2 regions of the Priestia megaterium genome follow, and region 1 is predicted to be linked to the other one. Evidence: riboswitches for the same ligand, from Rfam matches in the RefSeq annotation. Region 1 holds a riboswitch; the other holds the start of a gene.
The links. A riboswitch is a leader RNA that binds a small molecule or an ion and turns the genes downstream of it on or off. The one in region 1 is predicted to bind cobalamin.
Positions count from the first base shown of each region.

Region 2: linked by a shared signal. The riboswitch ahead of CEQ83_RS09660 (ABC transporter substrate-binding protein) and the one ahead of CEQ83_RS14580 (cobyric acid synthase) in region 1 are both predicted to bind cobalamin.

Region 1 covers NZ_CP023317.1:2,891,013-2,898,847, forward strand. The annotation lists gene CEQ83_RS14555 (Hsp20/alpha crystallin family protein) at 1-162, shown strand, start outside; gene CEQ83_RS14560 (Hsp20/alpha crystallin family protein) at 252-677, shown strand; gene CEQ83_RS14565 (hypothetical protein) at 722-1,540, shown strand; gene CEQ83_RS14570 (ABC transporter ATP-binding protein) at 1,558-2,841, opposite strand; gene CEQ83_RS14575 (FecCD family ABC transporter permease) at 2,838-3,896, opposite strand; gene CEQ83_RS14580 (cobyric acid synthase) at 4,102-5,628, opposite strand; cobalamin riboswitch at 5,721-5,900, opposite strand; gene CEQ83_RS14585 (YdcF family protein) at 6,048-6,611, shown strand; gene CEQ83_RS14590 (APC family permease) at 6,670-7,835, opposite strand, start outside.
Region 2 covers NZ_CP023317.1:1,925,738-1,933,572, forward strand. The annotation lists gene CEQ83_RS09650 (YpjP family protein) at 147-749, shown strand; gene CEQ83_RS09655 (thioredoxin family protein) at 938-1,252, shown strand; cobalamin riboswitch at 1,343-1,475, shown strand; gene CEQ83_RS09660 (ABC transporter substrate-binding protein) at 1,735-2,694, shown strand; gene CEQ83_RS09665 (adenosylcobinamide amidohydrolase) at 2,783-3,391, shown strand; gene cbiB (adenosylcobinamide-phosphate synthase CbiB) at 3,396-4,382, shown strand; gene cobD (threonine-phosphate decarboxylase CobD) at 4,357-5,436, shown strand; gene CEQ83_RS09680 (bifunctional adenosylcobinamide kinase/adenosylcobinamide-phosphate guanylyltransferase) at 5,433-5,993, shown strand; gene cobS (adenosylcobinamide-GDP ribazoletransferase) at 5,990-6,763, shown strand; gene CEQ83_RS09690 (histidine phosphatase family protein) at 6,721-7,335, shown strand; gene CEQ83_RS09695 (bifunctional adenosylcobinamide kinase/adenosylcobinamide-phosphate guanylyltransferase) at 7,287-7,712, shown strand; gene CEQ83_RS09700 (cob(I)yrinic acid a,c-diamide adenosyltransferase) at 7,709-7,835, shown strand, end outside.

The DNA.
Region 1 (7,835 bases):
GGAATAGATGGAGAAGAATCCTTCAAAGAAGAAATTCAGCTTCCTTGTTCGGTTCGCAAAAAAGGTACACGCGCCGTATATCGTTCCGGGGTGTTGGAAATCCGGATGCCTAAACATGTTAATATTCCTATGTCTCAAATAGACGTCCACGATTTAGATTAAAGTGGACGTTTTTTTCTGTTTTCATGCATACATATAAAATAGAAAGCGGCAAAAGGCCTTGTTTTATTTTTTTAAAGAAGGTGACAAATATGAATCATGGAAAGTTTAAAAAGTGGGCAGAAACGTTACAAGAAGAAAACCATACAAAATTTTGGGAAAAGATTTTTGATGATGATCCTGAAGAAAAGAATGATACGGAAGCAGATGCTTCTCCTCAAATTGTAAATGAGTATCGAGATTATCCTTTAATTGATGTATACGAATGGGCAAATCAACTGTTAGTTGTGATTGAAATACCCGGTGCTAAACGAACGGACGTCGAATTGACCATGCATGAAAATACTTTACACATATCCGGTTCATCTCTTTTAACGATGAAGGATGCAAATGTTCTTCACAAAGAAAGACGTGAAGGAACGTTTCAACGATCAATCATCCTTCCACCTGCTGTAGGGGAAGCGCCGTGTCACGCATCATTTAAAGATGGTCTATTGCACGTGAAATTTGATTTGTAATTTATTGTGCAGAACTATACGTAGCATGAAAGGCAGGGAATTTCATGTTTTCTAAGTGGTTTAAACAATCGCCTAAAATTGAAACAGTCCGCAAAATAAATCCGTCTTCCCTTCCAACCAAAAAAAAAGTAAGTCCCATAGACCAAAGCTCTAATCAAAAGCGGAAAGAATTACCCGAAAAGATGAAAACTAAAAAACAGTCTAATCTAAAGAAACCCCCTCAGCAGCCAAAGAAGTTGCCGAGCCAAACGGAGCCTAAGACATCTGATGAAGTTGAATTCACAAAACCTGTTCATTCGTCAGATTCAGCGCTGAACCTGCAGGGAATTATTGATCAAGTGACGCGTTTAACCGACGCGATTCCTAAAATAGAAGAGCTTCATCAGCAATTACATGAATCAGCTCTTCTTATTCAATCATTGTCTCAACTGCACGAGCAAACAGCTCATTTACTTTCGGCTATGCAGTCAGCTCCTAATTTCGAAGACATTCAGAATCAGCTCTCTGCGTTAAAGGAAGAATCGTCCAATACAGCTTTATATGAGATGGTGAAAACTCTTGACAAAAAGATTGATGAAGTAACTCAGCCAAAGCAGTCCATTGTTGTTGAAAAAATTATGGTGGAAAAAGTATTGTTAGACAAAATTGACCTTAGTAATAATTTTGGCCAGCTAGGCATTAAAGATTTGACCGGCCACTTAAACATTGGTACAACTTACAGCGCTGACTCCGATCAAGTGGATGAAGAAGTCAAAGACTTATTTTCTGTTAAGCTAAAAGAAAAAAAGATTGATGAACATACAACTGAGACAACGATGAGTTCAGGAGGTGAAACAGAAAAGCCTGATCACTCCGAAGAATAAAAAATGACCGCTACTGCTTATTTAAAGCAATTGTCGGTCATTTTTGTTTCCATAAATAGTTGTAATTCTTTCTGTAGGCGTTCCATTAAGAACGCTGAAATTTCTTCTTGATTTTCTTCTTTATGATGAGATGATGCTACAACAATACGGCCTGTTTTTCCTAAGAAAGCCCGGTATTCAATTACCTTCATCGCAGCATGAAGTAAGTTCGCGTCCGAAAGCGGTGTATTTGTTAGTAGAACAATATTCATTTCATTCTCTTTTTGTCCATGTGTCAGTACAGTCAGCCACGAGTAACCTTTATCGTCTTTTAAGCGAACTTCATGACTAGATAAAGACGCAGATTTCCACGCCGTGTTAGAACTGCTTTGCTGTTGAACAATTTCTTGACACCAGTCTAGACCTGTTTCATTGGAACCCAGTGAAACAGTTCTCAAAGGACGAGCAAAGGATAAACATAGCTTGCCCGGTTCCTTTTGCAACTGATACAACTCATGGAAGTCCGTCTCTGGATATTGATACGGCGGCACAAAAGCAATTTGCCGCTTGTTCACAGCGGGATGGTGAAATACATGCAAATCAACGCCATATACTCTTTTTAACGTAGCTGCATCCTGAAAAATGGCATCCATCCCCGTTTCTTCTACTCTTCCATCTTTCAATAATACGGCATTATCTGCAAACAGCGAGGCAATGTTGAGATCATGCAAAATGGCCAGAACCGTCAAGCTCATTTCCTGCTGTAACGTTTTTAACAGCTGAAGCAGTTCCATCGTATGTTTTACATCTAAGTGATTCGTTGGTTCATCAAGAAGTAAGTAGTCAGGTTCTTGCGCCAGTGCTTTAGCAAGTAAAACCCGCTGTTTTTCTCCACCGCTCAGCGATTGAAAGGTATGATTTCGATAGTGCCAGACGTTTGTTAATTTCATCACGCTTTCTACCACTTCTTCATCCTGTGCTGATACAGTGCTAAACAAACCTTTTGCCTGATAAGGATAACGTCCCAGTGAAACAATTTCTTGAACCGTAAATTCTAATCCAATTTGATTTTCTTGCGTCATGACTGCAACTTTTTGCGCCAGTTGTTTTGGTGAATAAGCCTTCACTGACTTCCCTTCTACCTTCACTTCTCCTGATTGAGTGGTTAATACATTCATAATTAAGCGAATAAGCGTTGTTTTTCCGCTTCCATTTGGTCCTAGTAAAGCAACAAAAGAACCTTTGTCTACGGTGAACGTGATGTCACGAACGGTCGGTTTCTGTTTATCGTATCCTCCCGTCACATTATATAGTTCAATCATGATATTCCTCTTTTCCGCATACGTTCTTTTACAAGCAGCAGCGTAAAAATTGGCGAACCAATTAAGGCGGTTACGACTCCAATCGGCAGTTCACGAGGTTCTAATATCGTTCTTGCTAATAAATCGGCTAAAACCAAATAACTTCCTCCGATTAAAATAGAAAGCGGCAGTACATGCTTATGATTAGCTCCCGCTACGAGACGCACTACGTGGGGAATAACTAAGCCAACAAATCCAATTGCCCCAGATACTGATACCGCAGCCCCGGTTAATACGGATGCACCTATTAAAATCATTCTTTTTTTCTTCTTTACGTCTATCCCCATAAATTGAGCGGATTGATCGCCAAATGCTAAGCCGTTCAGCTCTTTCACATGTAACAGCAGCATAATCGTACCGACTAAAAAGAACGGCCCTAAAATTTGAATATGCGACCATCCTCTCATTGATACGCTTCCCATTAGCCAATATAAAACCTGCCTTACATCTTCTTCAGGAGAAAGAGCTACAATTAATGAAATAAGCGCGCTCATAAAGGATGATAAAATAATCCCCGCTAAGATGATGGTTTCATTGGCCAAATTGCCGCTTGCGAGTTTCGTAATACCAAAAACTAAAAGAAGAGTAATAAAACCAGATACGATGCCGACTACAGGCAGCGTGAAGATAGACAAACCAAAAATACTCCAGTGAAAATAAATTGCCATGACAGAGCCAAGGGTTGCACCTGAGGAAACTCCGATCGTGTAAGGATCCGCAAGAGAGTTTCTTAATAGCCCTTGAAAGGCAGCCCCTGCTATTGAAAGCGAAGCTCCTACTAAAAATGCCACCAGTACTCTTGGAAAACGAATTTGCCAAATGATTAAATCCATGTTTTCCGGACCATGATATAAGGATAGTCCGGTAAGGTGGCCAATAATAATTTTGATTGTATCTCCTACGGTTAACGAAACTGTACCAATAAATACTCCCATAATCACCGAAGTACATACAATAAATAAACTGACTATGTATAAAATAGATGCTTTGTTTAAAAAAATACGTTTAAAAATCAATACTTTCAGCTCCTCTAGGAAACGAGGCGTGATGTTTTACATTACATTAACCATTCATTTTCCTGTCCATAAACCATGTTTCCATCCTACATAGTATTGGAAACAATCATCTTTTATTTGTTACGAGTGCTAGACTGTTGAACTAGGCAACGTAGAATAGCGTACTAAAGTTCTCGGTGAAAAAACAAGCGAAAACCTCTACAAGCTACACTTTTTGTGCTTGCTCCGGGCTTTTATAGTTGTCTATTAAATGATACAGCTTTTCCATATCTACAGCTTCTCTCACATATGCTGCTGCTTTTGAAAAAGACTCCTCTTTTTGCAGGCGACTGTTGAATGTATCCGTAATAGGCGGCAATTTTTTATGTTTACGAATTTGATTAAGCAAAGCTCTGCGCAAAGCATCGTTATGAAACACATCATGAACATACGTGCCAATGATGTTGTCTTTAACCGTTCCTTCTTTTTGATCATCTACCACCGCAAAGGCTTCCGTCATGCTTTTAGAAATCGTCTTTCCCATATGAATTTCATAGCCTTCAATTGAAACCTTCTCACTCTCTAACTGAACATATCCAGAAACTCTTTCTGTTTTTTTGCTGGTTGTCATAACGGTTTCCACTGGAAGCAAACACAGCCCTTTAATAGATTCAATCCGGGACTCTACTGCATCGGGGTCCGTAATTGTCTCGCCTAACATTTGATATCCCCCGCAGATGCCAATAACGTGAGCGTTCGTTGCGTTCAAGACTTGATTAATGGCTAGATCCAGGCCGCTTTCTTGTAAAAACTGCGCATCTTCAATCGTATTTTTGCTTCCTGGTAAAACAATTAAATCAGGCGTACCTAGTTGTGATGGCTTGGTTACAAGTCTCACATGACAGTCTTCTTCTAAGCTTAGAGGATCAATGTCCGTAAAATTTGAGATGCGAGGATACGAGATAACCGCAATATCGATTTCTTTTAACGGATTCACAAGCGTTGAGTAATTTCTGAGTGATAGCGAATCTTCAGCGTCAATTTCCACGTCGTGCATATAAGGAATCACTCCTAGTACCGGAACTCCCGTGTATTCTTCAAACCACTTCAACCCCGGTTTTAAAAGCTCTAAGTCTCCTCGGAATTTATTGATTAACACTCCAATTACTCTAGGTTTATGTTCATCTGGAAGCAATTGAAGAGTACCCACCAGACTCGCAAAAACCCCTCCTTTATCAATATCTCCTACTAACACAACAGGCGCTTGGGCTATCTTTGCTACGCGCATATTTACCAGTTCCCGATCGTTCAAATTGACTTCAGCAGGACTTCCAGCACCTTCAATCACAATTCGATCATAATGACTGGCAAGCTCTTTATAAGACTCAGTGATAACGTTCAAACCTTCATTAAAAAATTCTTGCCGATACTGAAAAGCAAACATATTACGAAGCGGCTTTCCATGAACGACAATTTGAGATTCATGATCACGAGTTGGTTTAATTAAAATAGGGTTCATATTAGTTGTTGCTTCTACTCCAGCAGCTTCTGCTTGAATTCCCTGCGCTCTGCCAATTTCTTTTCCATCCATTGTAATGTATGAATTGAGCGCCATGTTTTGCGATTTAAACGGTGCAGTTTGATAGCCGTCTTCTTTAAAAATACGGCAAAATGCTGTAGCAATCATGCTTTTTCCAGCGTCTGAATGCGTTCCTTGAATCATAAGAGGTTTTCCTTTTTTCACTTTATCCACTCCCTACCACATAAAAAAACCTTAACTGTAAAAGTCAAGGTTTGGTCATGCGCTCATTAACACATTGTCTTGACTTATTTCTCCCACCGAAAAATAAGGGGTTTTTAAAAGCAGGTCTCCTGGCTTATGCTTCATTTTACTTCTGCACCCTTCCTAGTTTGACTAGTGGGTCTTTGCAGGTTCATCCACATTTACAGTAGCGGGGGCTGCACCGGATTCTCACCGATTTCCCTATTATCCTCCTTAGAGGCACTTTTAAAATCATTTATTCTTTATTGTAACGAATTTTATAGCCATTCACAATAACGATTTTCTTCTATTATTATATATTACTGTGTTTATACTTATTTGGGTCTCGTATGCTATAATAACAATTATTTTCCAAACATCTTATGAAATAGCTAGGAAGGTGCTCACAGTTGAAGAAAAAAATGATTTATACCTTTATTGGTTCGCTTGTTCTTTATATAGTAATTATATCTTTTTGTATGTATCAAACTGCTCACAAGTCTGTTCCACAAAACGCAGATTATGTCCTCGTTTTAGGTTCTAAAGTAGATGGTGATCAAATGTCTCCTAGTTTAAAAGAGCGAGCAAAAACAGCTTTATCTTATTTAAAGACTCATAAACAAACAAAAGTTATCGTAACGGGTGGAAAAGGATCTGATGAAGAAATTTCTGAAGCAGAGGCAGCCTACCGTTTTCTACGAAAAGCAGGAATTAAAAAGAATCGAATTATAAAAGAGGGTCAGTCAACTTCTACTTTTGAGAATTTTACTTTCACCAAAAAGAAAGTTGATATTCAAGATAAACGAATCGTGCTTGTTAGCAGTGATTTTCATCTGTTTCGCGCTTCTATTATTGCAAAGCGCCAAGGTTTTGATGTTTATCCTTTAGGCGCAAAGACACCAAATTCAATTAAACTTCAAGCCTACTTTCGTGAGTATGCTGCTATATTAAAAACATGGCTGTTTGATAAATAAATAGAGTACACGCCTATACAAACGAAAAACACGGCATGAATTCATGCCGTGTTTTTTATTAATCATCTGTATCGATAACTGCTTTTGGTAAACCTGTGTATTTCGCCCAGTAGAAAATACCGAGTGAAACAAGAGCAATTAAAATTAAGTCAAGTGGGTTGCTTAACACACCTTGTCCTCCACCAAATGAACCTAGATAAGAGATAACAAGCATAATAATATAATAAGCAACTAGCCACCAAGCAGATTTAAGCTGCTGTGCAAATTTCACAACGTCAGTTGGTACGTATTTCTTAAACGCTACGTAGATAACAACCATTAGAAGCTGTGATCCTAGCAGCCAAGAAATTGTTGTCCATCCTGACCAGTATACGATGTATGAACAGAAGATAAATGAAACAGGAGCAATAATGCTCATGCCTTTTAATTTGAAAGGTTTTTTAAGATCTTTTGCATTTACTCTGAATGCTGCAGCTGAAATTGGTGCGATAGCATAAGACAGAATAAGTGCTACTGAACATACGTTTACTAGCGCTTCCCAAGAAGGAAATGGCAGTGTCCAGAATACGGACATTCCAAATGATAGCCATAGTGACGCACGTGGAATTCCTGTTTTCTTATCTACTTTTGAGAAACGTTTAAATAGTGTTCCATTACGAGACCAAGCATAAACTAGACGAGAAGTTGTATTCATAAAGATGTTTCCGTTACCGCCTGGTGATAAAATAGCATCAAAAATAACAAGCGTTACTAACCAGCCAAGGCCTAAAATAAGTGCAATATCTTTAAATGGTAAAGAGAATTGCTCTTGAATTGTTCCCCATCCTCCTGATAGCATATCAGCCGGGATGTTACCGATGAACAATACTTGCAGTGCTGTGTAAATAATCGCTGAAAGTACAATACAGATAATTAGCGCGATTGGAATATTACGCTGCGGATTTTTAACTTCACTGGCTACCGAAACAATAGGGTGAAGTCCTAAGTAAGCAAACATAACGCCACCTGTTGAAATGGCTGCTTGAATACCATTAAAACCAAACGGAGCAAAATCGCCAGTTGTAAAGTTAGCTGATTTGAAGTGATAAGCTAACACGACGATAATTGTAAGAGGAACCGCATATTTAAACACAGATATAATGACATTTGACTTAGCAAATGCTTTTACACTTACGTAGTTAATAATGAAAAATAGTGTTAATAACGCGAACTGGAATAGCCATC
Region 2 (7,835 bases), 970 kb from region 1:
TCGTCAAATGCCCGTAGACAGCATAAATGAATAAGCAAATATAGGTAAAAAATTAATAAGTATGTTACAATACCTAGTGAGTTATGATAATGAATTTTACAATATGAAAAGACCATATGGGAAAAGATGAGAAAGGAAAGATACGAATGCCTAGATGGATAAAAAGAATGCTAATTGTATTTATTACAGTATTTACATTTGGGCTTGTCACTCCACCAGAATATTTATACGTTGATGATGCAAAAGCGGACAAGCAACATAAAGCAGGGTATGTAAGAGAAACAACTCCTGTCACAGCTGTTATAGAAGATATTCATTTGCCATATGAAGAACCAAAATATGAAGACGTTTCATCATTTGTTACGTATGCAATGGAATCAGCTGAAAAACAGTCAGTGGAAAAATTCGGAACAAAAATTGGTCCTGTCATTGAAGATGAATTTCGTCAAGCAGTGTTACCTAAAATTGAAGAAGTGCTGACCGACATTGGCACTGAACGTGAACAGTCAATTCAGAATCTCGAGATAAGCGAGCACCCTGCTGCTGGCTACGGTGAAAAGATTTTCCATGTATATGACCGGGAAACCGGTCAGGACTTAATACGGTTTCATGTACGGCGTGAAAATCCTCCAAAAGATGGATACTGGTTTAATTTTCACTATCATGCGGCCGCAGATAATTTTCAAAAGCATTATGATTTAGGGAAAATTTATTGGAACCGAAACATGCCGCCTAAGTGGTTCAGCTGATAATAGACACAACATTCTACAATTTCGAAATGTTAGCTTTTTTAAGCTAGCATTTTTTTACGTCTAAAACCGTTATGGTCTAAATAAGCTGAAACATTAGCACAACGATAAAAAAATCGTTTATAATGAAGTCAGACTTCTTACTATAGAATTGTAGGAAGGAACGAATAGACGCTGGAGGTAACACAATGAAACAATTTACGGAAGAAAAACAATTTCGCGAACAAATTAAGAATGAAACACTAAGCGTTGGGATTTTTACGACAACGTGGTGTCCTGATTGCAAACGTTTGGATATGTTTATTGATGAAATCGTTGACGAAAATACAGATAAAGCATGGTTTAAAATTGACAAGGATGAGTTTGAAGAACTTTCTGCTGAAAACAATGTAATGGGTATTCCTTCTCTTCTTGTATATAAAAACGGTGAAAAAATTGCGCACCTGCACAGTGCAAATGCTAAAACGCCTGAAGCGGTCCGTGAATTTTTAGCAACTCTTTAATTCCCTAAGCTGCGAGAGCATTCTCGCAGCTTTTTTTGTGAGAATGGCTATTTCCATTTTTCGATGAGTGGGGTATACTAGGACAAGTGAATAATCGTAAAGCAATAAGGTCTCAATTTAAAGATTGAGTGAAAAGGGAAGTCTGGTGAAAAACCAGCGCGGTCCCGCCACTGTAAGCGCTTTGTGCGTAAGTCAGGAGACCTGCCTTATTGTTAGCTGTGAAACCTTCGAGGAAGGGTGAAGCAGGGTAATGAACATACATATCAAGTATAGTGAACGGATTCTTTTCCTGCTTATCTTGACGTTACCTGCTTTGCTTTCAATTGAAAGTAAAGCTTTTTTATTTTGAAGCTGCTGCCGAGCAGTATACATAGTCAAAGCGGAAAAAACGGGATAGCGCTGCTTTTTGCATGATCATTTGCTTTTTCTTTAACGTGGAGGTTTCGTATTCACAATGAACAATATATAGGGGGAGTATTTAGATGAAAAAATGGCTTTCGTATTCCATTATTGCGCTGTTAGTCATCGTACTTGCTGCATGCGGTGCAGGCAGCCAAAGCAACAGTGATAAAAAAACGAAGCAAGATACAGAACAAACGTCACAAGCTGCGTTTCCAGTGAAGGTAAAAGACGCGCGTGATAAAGAAATTACGTTGAAAAAACAGCCTAAGAAAATTGTTTCATTAATGCCAAGTAATACGGAGATTGTATATGCCCTTGGCCTTGAAAAAGAATTAGTCGGTGTCACAAGCAACGATGATTATCCTAAAAGCGTAAAGAAAAAAGCGCAGGTGGGAGATATGAACGTTAATGCAGAAAAAGTTATTGCTTTAAATCCTGATTTAGTGCTGGCACACGCTTCAAGTATGGGCGTTTCAGATGAAGTATTTAAACAAATTGAAAGTGCGGGTATTCCGGTATTTGTTGTAAAAGATTCAACAACGTTTGATACGGTTTATGATTCTATTACGCAAATTGGTAAATTAACGGGTAAAACAAAAGAAGCTAATCAAACAATTAAAGACATGAAAGAAAAAGTAGCTTCAATTGAGAAAAAAGCAAAAACGATTTCAAAAGAAGATCGTAAAAAAGTATGGATAGAGGTATCGGGAGCTCCTGAGATTTATACAACAGGAAAAGGTACGTTCATGAACGAAATGCTTACTATGATCGGTGCTGATAACGTAGCGGCTAGTGAAAAGGGTTGGGTTAAGTTTTCTGAAGAGCAAGTTGTTAAGTTAAACCCTGACGTTATTATCGCAACGTATGATGCAGACAAAAATGAGATTATGAAGCGTCCCGCTTGGAGCAGCATGACTGCTGTAAAAGAGGGGAACATCGAAAAGGTTAATCAAAACAAAATCAACCGCTTAGGACCTCGTATTGTAGATGGCTTAGAGGACTTAGCAAAAGCAGTATACCCTGAGGTGTACAATAAATAAAAAGAGGGACCATATTCCAGTTCGAATTGAAAAGGGGATTGGTCCCTTTTCACATCTTAAAATTGAAGAACGGCCTGAGCTTTTAATCATGAAAACCGAGACTTCTTATAAAACATACAGCTCAGGCGTTTTAGGAACAGGCATCACGGAAACGGACACCTTTTACAATCGATTTGTTCATAAAGACTATTATTCAGATACTCCTTCTTTAGAGTATGAGCAATATTTGATGAAAGAAAATGTGCGCCATGAGCAAATCGTAGGGTTGATGACAGCGGTTTGGTTAAAAGAAAGAGCGATTTACTGTTATGAAGGCTACGGAGTAAGAGTAGCTTCCGTGATAACGGCTGGAGTAGGAAACGCAGTGGATATTACAGCTGACGAAGCTGTCCCTTTCTATTCCTCTCCCGGTACAATTAATATGTTTTTTTTCGTGGAAGGCAGGCTTACGGATGCGGCGTTTTTACAGCTTTTTATTGCCGCTACAGAAGCCAAAACAAAAACGCTGTCACAGCTGGGTGTCATAGATCCAGCTACAAAGACGATTGCTACGGGAACATCTACGGACAGTATCTCAGTTGCAGCGTCTCAGCAAGGACCATTATATGAATATGCAGGCTCTATGACCGCTTTAGGTCAAGCGGTAGCCAAGCTGGTAAAAATAAGCTTAGAGCAGGCACTTAAGGAAAAGAGGTGAAGAAATGAGTATTGCACAAGCGATGATTGCACACCTGACAGCCATGACGATTGCTCTACTCATTGACCGAATCATAGGTGACCCAGAAAATTGGCCGCATCCCGTTCGCTGGTTTGGCAAGTGGATTTATTGGATGGATTCCAGATTAAATAAAGGCGCAGGAAAACGATTCAAAGGATTGCTTCTTGTGATAAGTATGGTGGTGCTCGCAGGAGTTATTCCTTTTTTATTCCTTCATGCTTTGTACGGAGTTCATTTTATACTAGGTGTTTTAGTAGAGGGCGTAATGATTGCGACTACTATATCCACTCGTTCCTTAAGCGAAGCTGCTTATAAGGTGCAAAAGCCGCTTCAGCTAGGAGATATGGAGAAAGCTAGATATGAAGTAAGCATGATTGTGGGACGAGATACGGACCGTTTATCAGAAGGAGAAATTGCCAGAGCGACGGTAGAGACCGTGGCTGAAAATACAAGTGATGGTATTACAGCTCCGCTTTTTTATGCATTTATAGGAGGGGGAGCCCTAGCCTTTTTTTACCGAGCTATTAACACATGCGATTCAATGGTTGGGTATAAAAATGACCGCTACTTTCTGTTCGGCTATTTTAGTGCAAAAACCGATGACGTATTAAACTATATTCCAAGTCGGTTAACTGCAGTGGTGATGACCGCTGTTAATGTAGCAAAAAGCCAATATTCTCTTTGGCATGTAACGAGTTTGATTAAGCGCGATGCTAAGAAGCACCCAAGTCCAAATAGCGGATACGGGGAAAGTGCAGTGGCTGCCCTTTTAGGTATTCAACTCGGCGGGCTTAATACATATAAAGGCATAGAATCTAATCGTGCAAAAATGGGCGAACCACTCATTCCCCTGCAACCCGGTCATATTGAACAAGCTGTTTTCATTATGAAAAGGACGGTCTATGCTACGTGGTTATTCTATCTTTTGTTAGGAGGAGTTATTAGTGCTATTACCTACACATGGAGCTAACCCCAATGTCTTTTTAAAAGCAATAGGGGCCGAGAATTTGTCGCATCTAAAAGACTTTAGCGTAAACACAAATCCTTTAGGGGCTCCCCTTGTTCTTCACGAAAAGTGGAACGAATTCAAGGAAGCTGCGTTTAGTTACCCTGATCCTGAAGTAACAGAACTAAAAAATAAACTTGCAGCTCATCATCATGTTTCCGCTGCCCAAGTGCTGCCCACAAATGGGGCCGCTGAAGCTTTTTTCCTTATTGCTTCTTTATTTTCAGGAGAGAAAGCGGGGATTGTACAGCCGACGTTTGTCGAATACGAACAGGCAAGTAAAGCGTATGGATGTGAAGTGACATACGTTCCTTTAGCTGAAGAAAATGGCTGGAGCTGGGATATAGAGTTGATTATGAGTATTCTTCCGGATATAAAAGTACTATGGATTTGTCACCCAAATAATCCAACGGGCGTTATGTATAGTCACGAGGAATGGATGAAAGTAGTAAAAGCTGCTGCTCATCATGGTACATACTTAATAATTGATGAAGCATTTATTGATTTTGTCGAACATCAGCCTTCATTTGATTCTCTTATTCTAAACTATGAACATCTCATTGTTGTGCGTTCGATGACAAAGATGTTTAATATTGCGGGGCTTCGCCTTGGCTATATTTTGGCAAATGAAAAAATTATTAGCAAGATGTCTAAAAAACAACCTCCTTGGAGTGTAAACGGATTGTCGCAGCAAGTAGGGATGATATGTGTAGATGAAAAAGATTTTGTGAAAAAAACCGTACATTATATTAAACAAGAACGAAAACGGATCTTGAGTCAACTAGAAGAATGGGGGCTTTTGGTTTCTCCGTCTCAAACAAACTATTATCTTTGCAGCGTTCCGTCTTCTATTAAAACGCGCGACTGGCTTATCTATTTAGCAAGCCGCGGTGTGGTAGCTCGGCATACTGAAAACTTCCCATTTTTAAATGGACGCTATATCCGTTTGGCTGTGAAAACGAAAGAAGAAAATGACTATTTACTTAACGTAATCAAACAAGGACTCGATGAAATATGATCATCTTTATTAGCGGAGGGGTTCGAAGCGGCAAATCACGTGCAGCGGAGAACATGGTTCAAACTTTTTGTACAAAGCGCGCTGTTTATATTGCCACAAGCCGGCAAACAGATAGTGAAATGCAAAAACGTATCCAGCTTCATCAAACAGAACGTCAAGCGGCGAACACGCCTTGGGCAACGATCGAGCAGTCTGTAGATTTACAACAAATTCTTCCAAACCTTCGAAGTGATGATACTATACTCTTGGACTGTGTCACAAACTGGCTTGCCAATGAGCTTTTTTTAACCGAAAAAAGGTGGCAAACAAAAGAAGGTAAACAAGAGGTTTTTCGTCAGATGATAGAAGCGCTCGATAAGCTGTTTGCGCAGTCTCAGACGGTCGTGCTAGTATCTAATGAACTGTTTGAAGCGGGCGTGTTAGAGGAGCCGACATATAGCTATATGCATATGTTAGGGAAATTACATCAGTATATTGTAGAAAAAGCAGATGTGGCTATTTGTGTAGAAGCGGGACTTTCCCGTTTTAAAAAAGGAAAGGAATGTGTAAGCAAATGAAAGAATGGATAGCCATACTACGAATCTCTCTTCAGTTTTTTACGATCTTACCACTGGCTAAAACCGTTCAATGGACTGAAAAAAGAACGGCACGCTCACTTTTTGTTCTGCCTTGGATTGGCATATTACTAGGTTTAATGTTTTATAGCTTTTTACAGCTGCTTCACTATTCACCTATCACTGCTATTGTTAGCAGTATTTTAGTTTTGCTTTTGCCGCTTGTTTTAACGGGTGGTCTTCATGTAGACGGGTGGATGGATGTAAGTGATGCGTATTTTTCCCATCAGTCAAAGGAAAAGAAACTGCAGATTTTAAGCGATCCGCACGTTGGGTCTTTTGCTATTCTTTCTCTTATTGTTCTGCTTCTGCTGCGCTTTAGTGCAATCTATGAATTAACGTCTCTTTCTTCTTTATCGGTTTGGGCATGTATAACCGTCTTTACACTTCCAAGAATCGGAGCCGCTTTCTTAGTTATGAGAGATAAGCCCGCTAAAGATACGGGGCTTGCTGCTTATTTTCAAAAAGGAGTCACCAAATGGTCTATTTATGCATTTATCGTCATGAGCCTATTCTTAGTTGCTATTTTCATTGTTTTTATAGACAATAAATTCATTATCTTTTTCTTTGCCGGTTTTTTATGGCTCTGGATACGGTTTTATCGTTCGCAGTTTGGTGGCGTAACAGGAGATGTTATAGGTGCAACCATTGAAGGAGGAGAAACGTTTTTATGGATAATTCTTTGGTTATCACATGTATTCGCCATGGCATGACGCTTGAAAATCAACAAAAAAAATATATAGGGTGGAGTGATCCGCCTTTAAGTATAGAAGGGAAAAATGAATTAAAAGAGCTTTCTCTAGAGCCGGAGCTCGTTATTTCCAGTGACTTAAAAAGAGCGCTAGAAACAAGTTCAATTGTTTTTCCTAAATCTCAGGTGATTAAAAGGGAAAGTTGGCGTGAGCTGCATTTTGGAAATTGGGAAGAGAAGACGTATGAAGATTTAAAAAACATACGGGCATATAGAAATTGGATCGATCACTGGGCAGAACATACGCCTCCGAATGGTGAAAGCTTCTCAGGGTTTTCAAACCGAGTTTGGGAAGCTTGGGAAGAAGCGGTCGATTTGGCGGCTAGTCAGCAATTGCGTCACATTGCTATTGTTTCACACGGCGGACCACTGCGTTTACTTGCGTCCCATTTTAAACAGACAGCGTCGCTTTGGGATGTTTCTTTTTCTTATGGAGAAGGTTTTTCAGTAACGTGCACATACAAACAGGCAAAGGAGAGAAGAGCATGCATTTCGTATTCGGCGGTGCATTTACCGGCAAAAGAAAATGGGTGAAGCAGCAGTATGCCAGTAAGTCGATAAAATGGCATTGTTTGTATGAAGACCCCGTTTTACCGGCCATTGAGTTTGAAGAAAGTTACATTGTGCTAGAAGGATTTGAGCACTATGTTAAGGAATTAATACATAGCGAGCTGGAGGCTCCGCATCTTGTTGTTAAAAAGGTCATACAGAAGTGGAGAGACAGCGGTGTATGGGAACAGTTAATAGTGATTGGAACTGAAGTCGGCAAAGGCATTGTTCCTTTAGATCCAATAGAGCGGCAGTGGAGAGATGAATGCGGGTATGCGTATCAGCATTTGGCGGCACATGCCCAGAAAGTAGATCACATTTGGTACGGAATTGCTAATCGATTGAAGGAGGAAATACAATGAACATTTACACAAAAACAGGGGACAAAGGGCAGACAAGCTTGATTGGAGGAAGAGTAAATAAAGATGATATTCGAGTGGAAGCATACGGGACGATTGATGAGCTAAATGGCTTTGTAGGTCAAG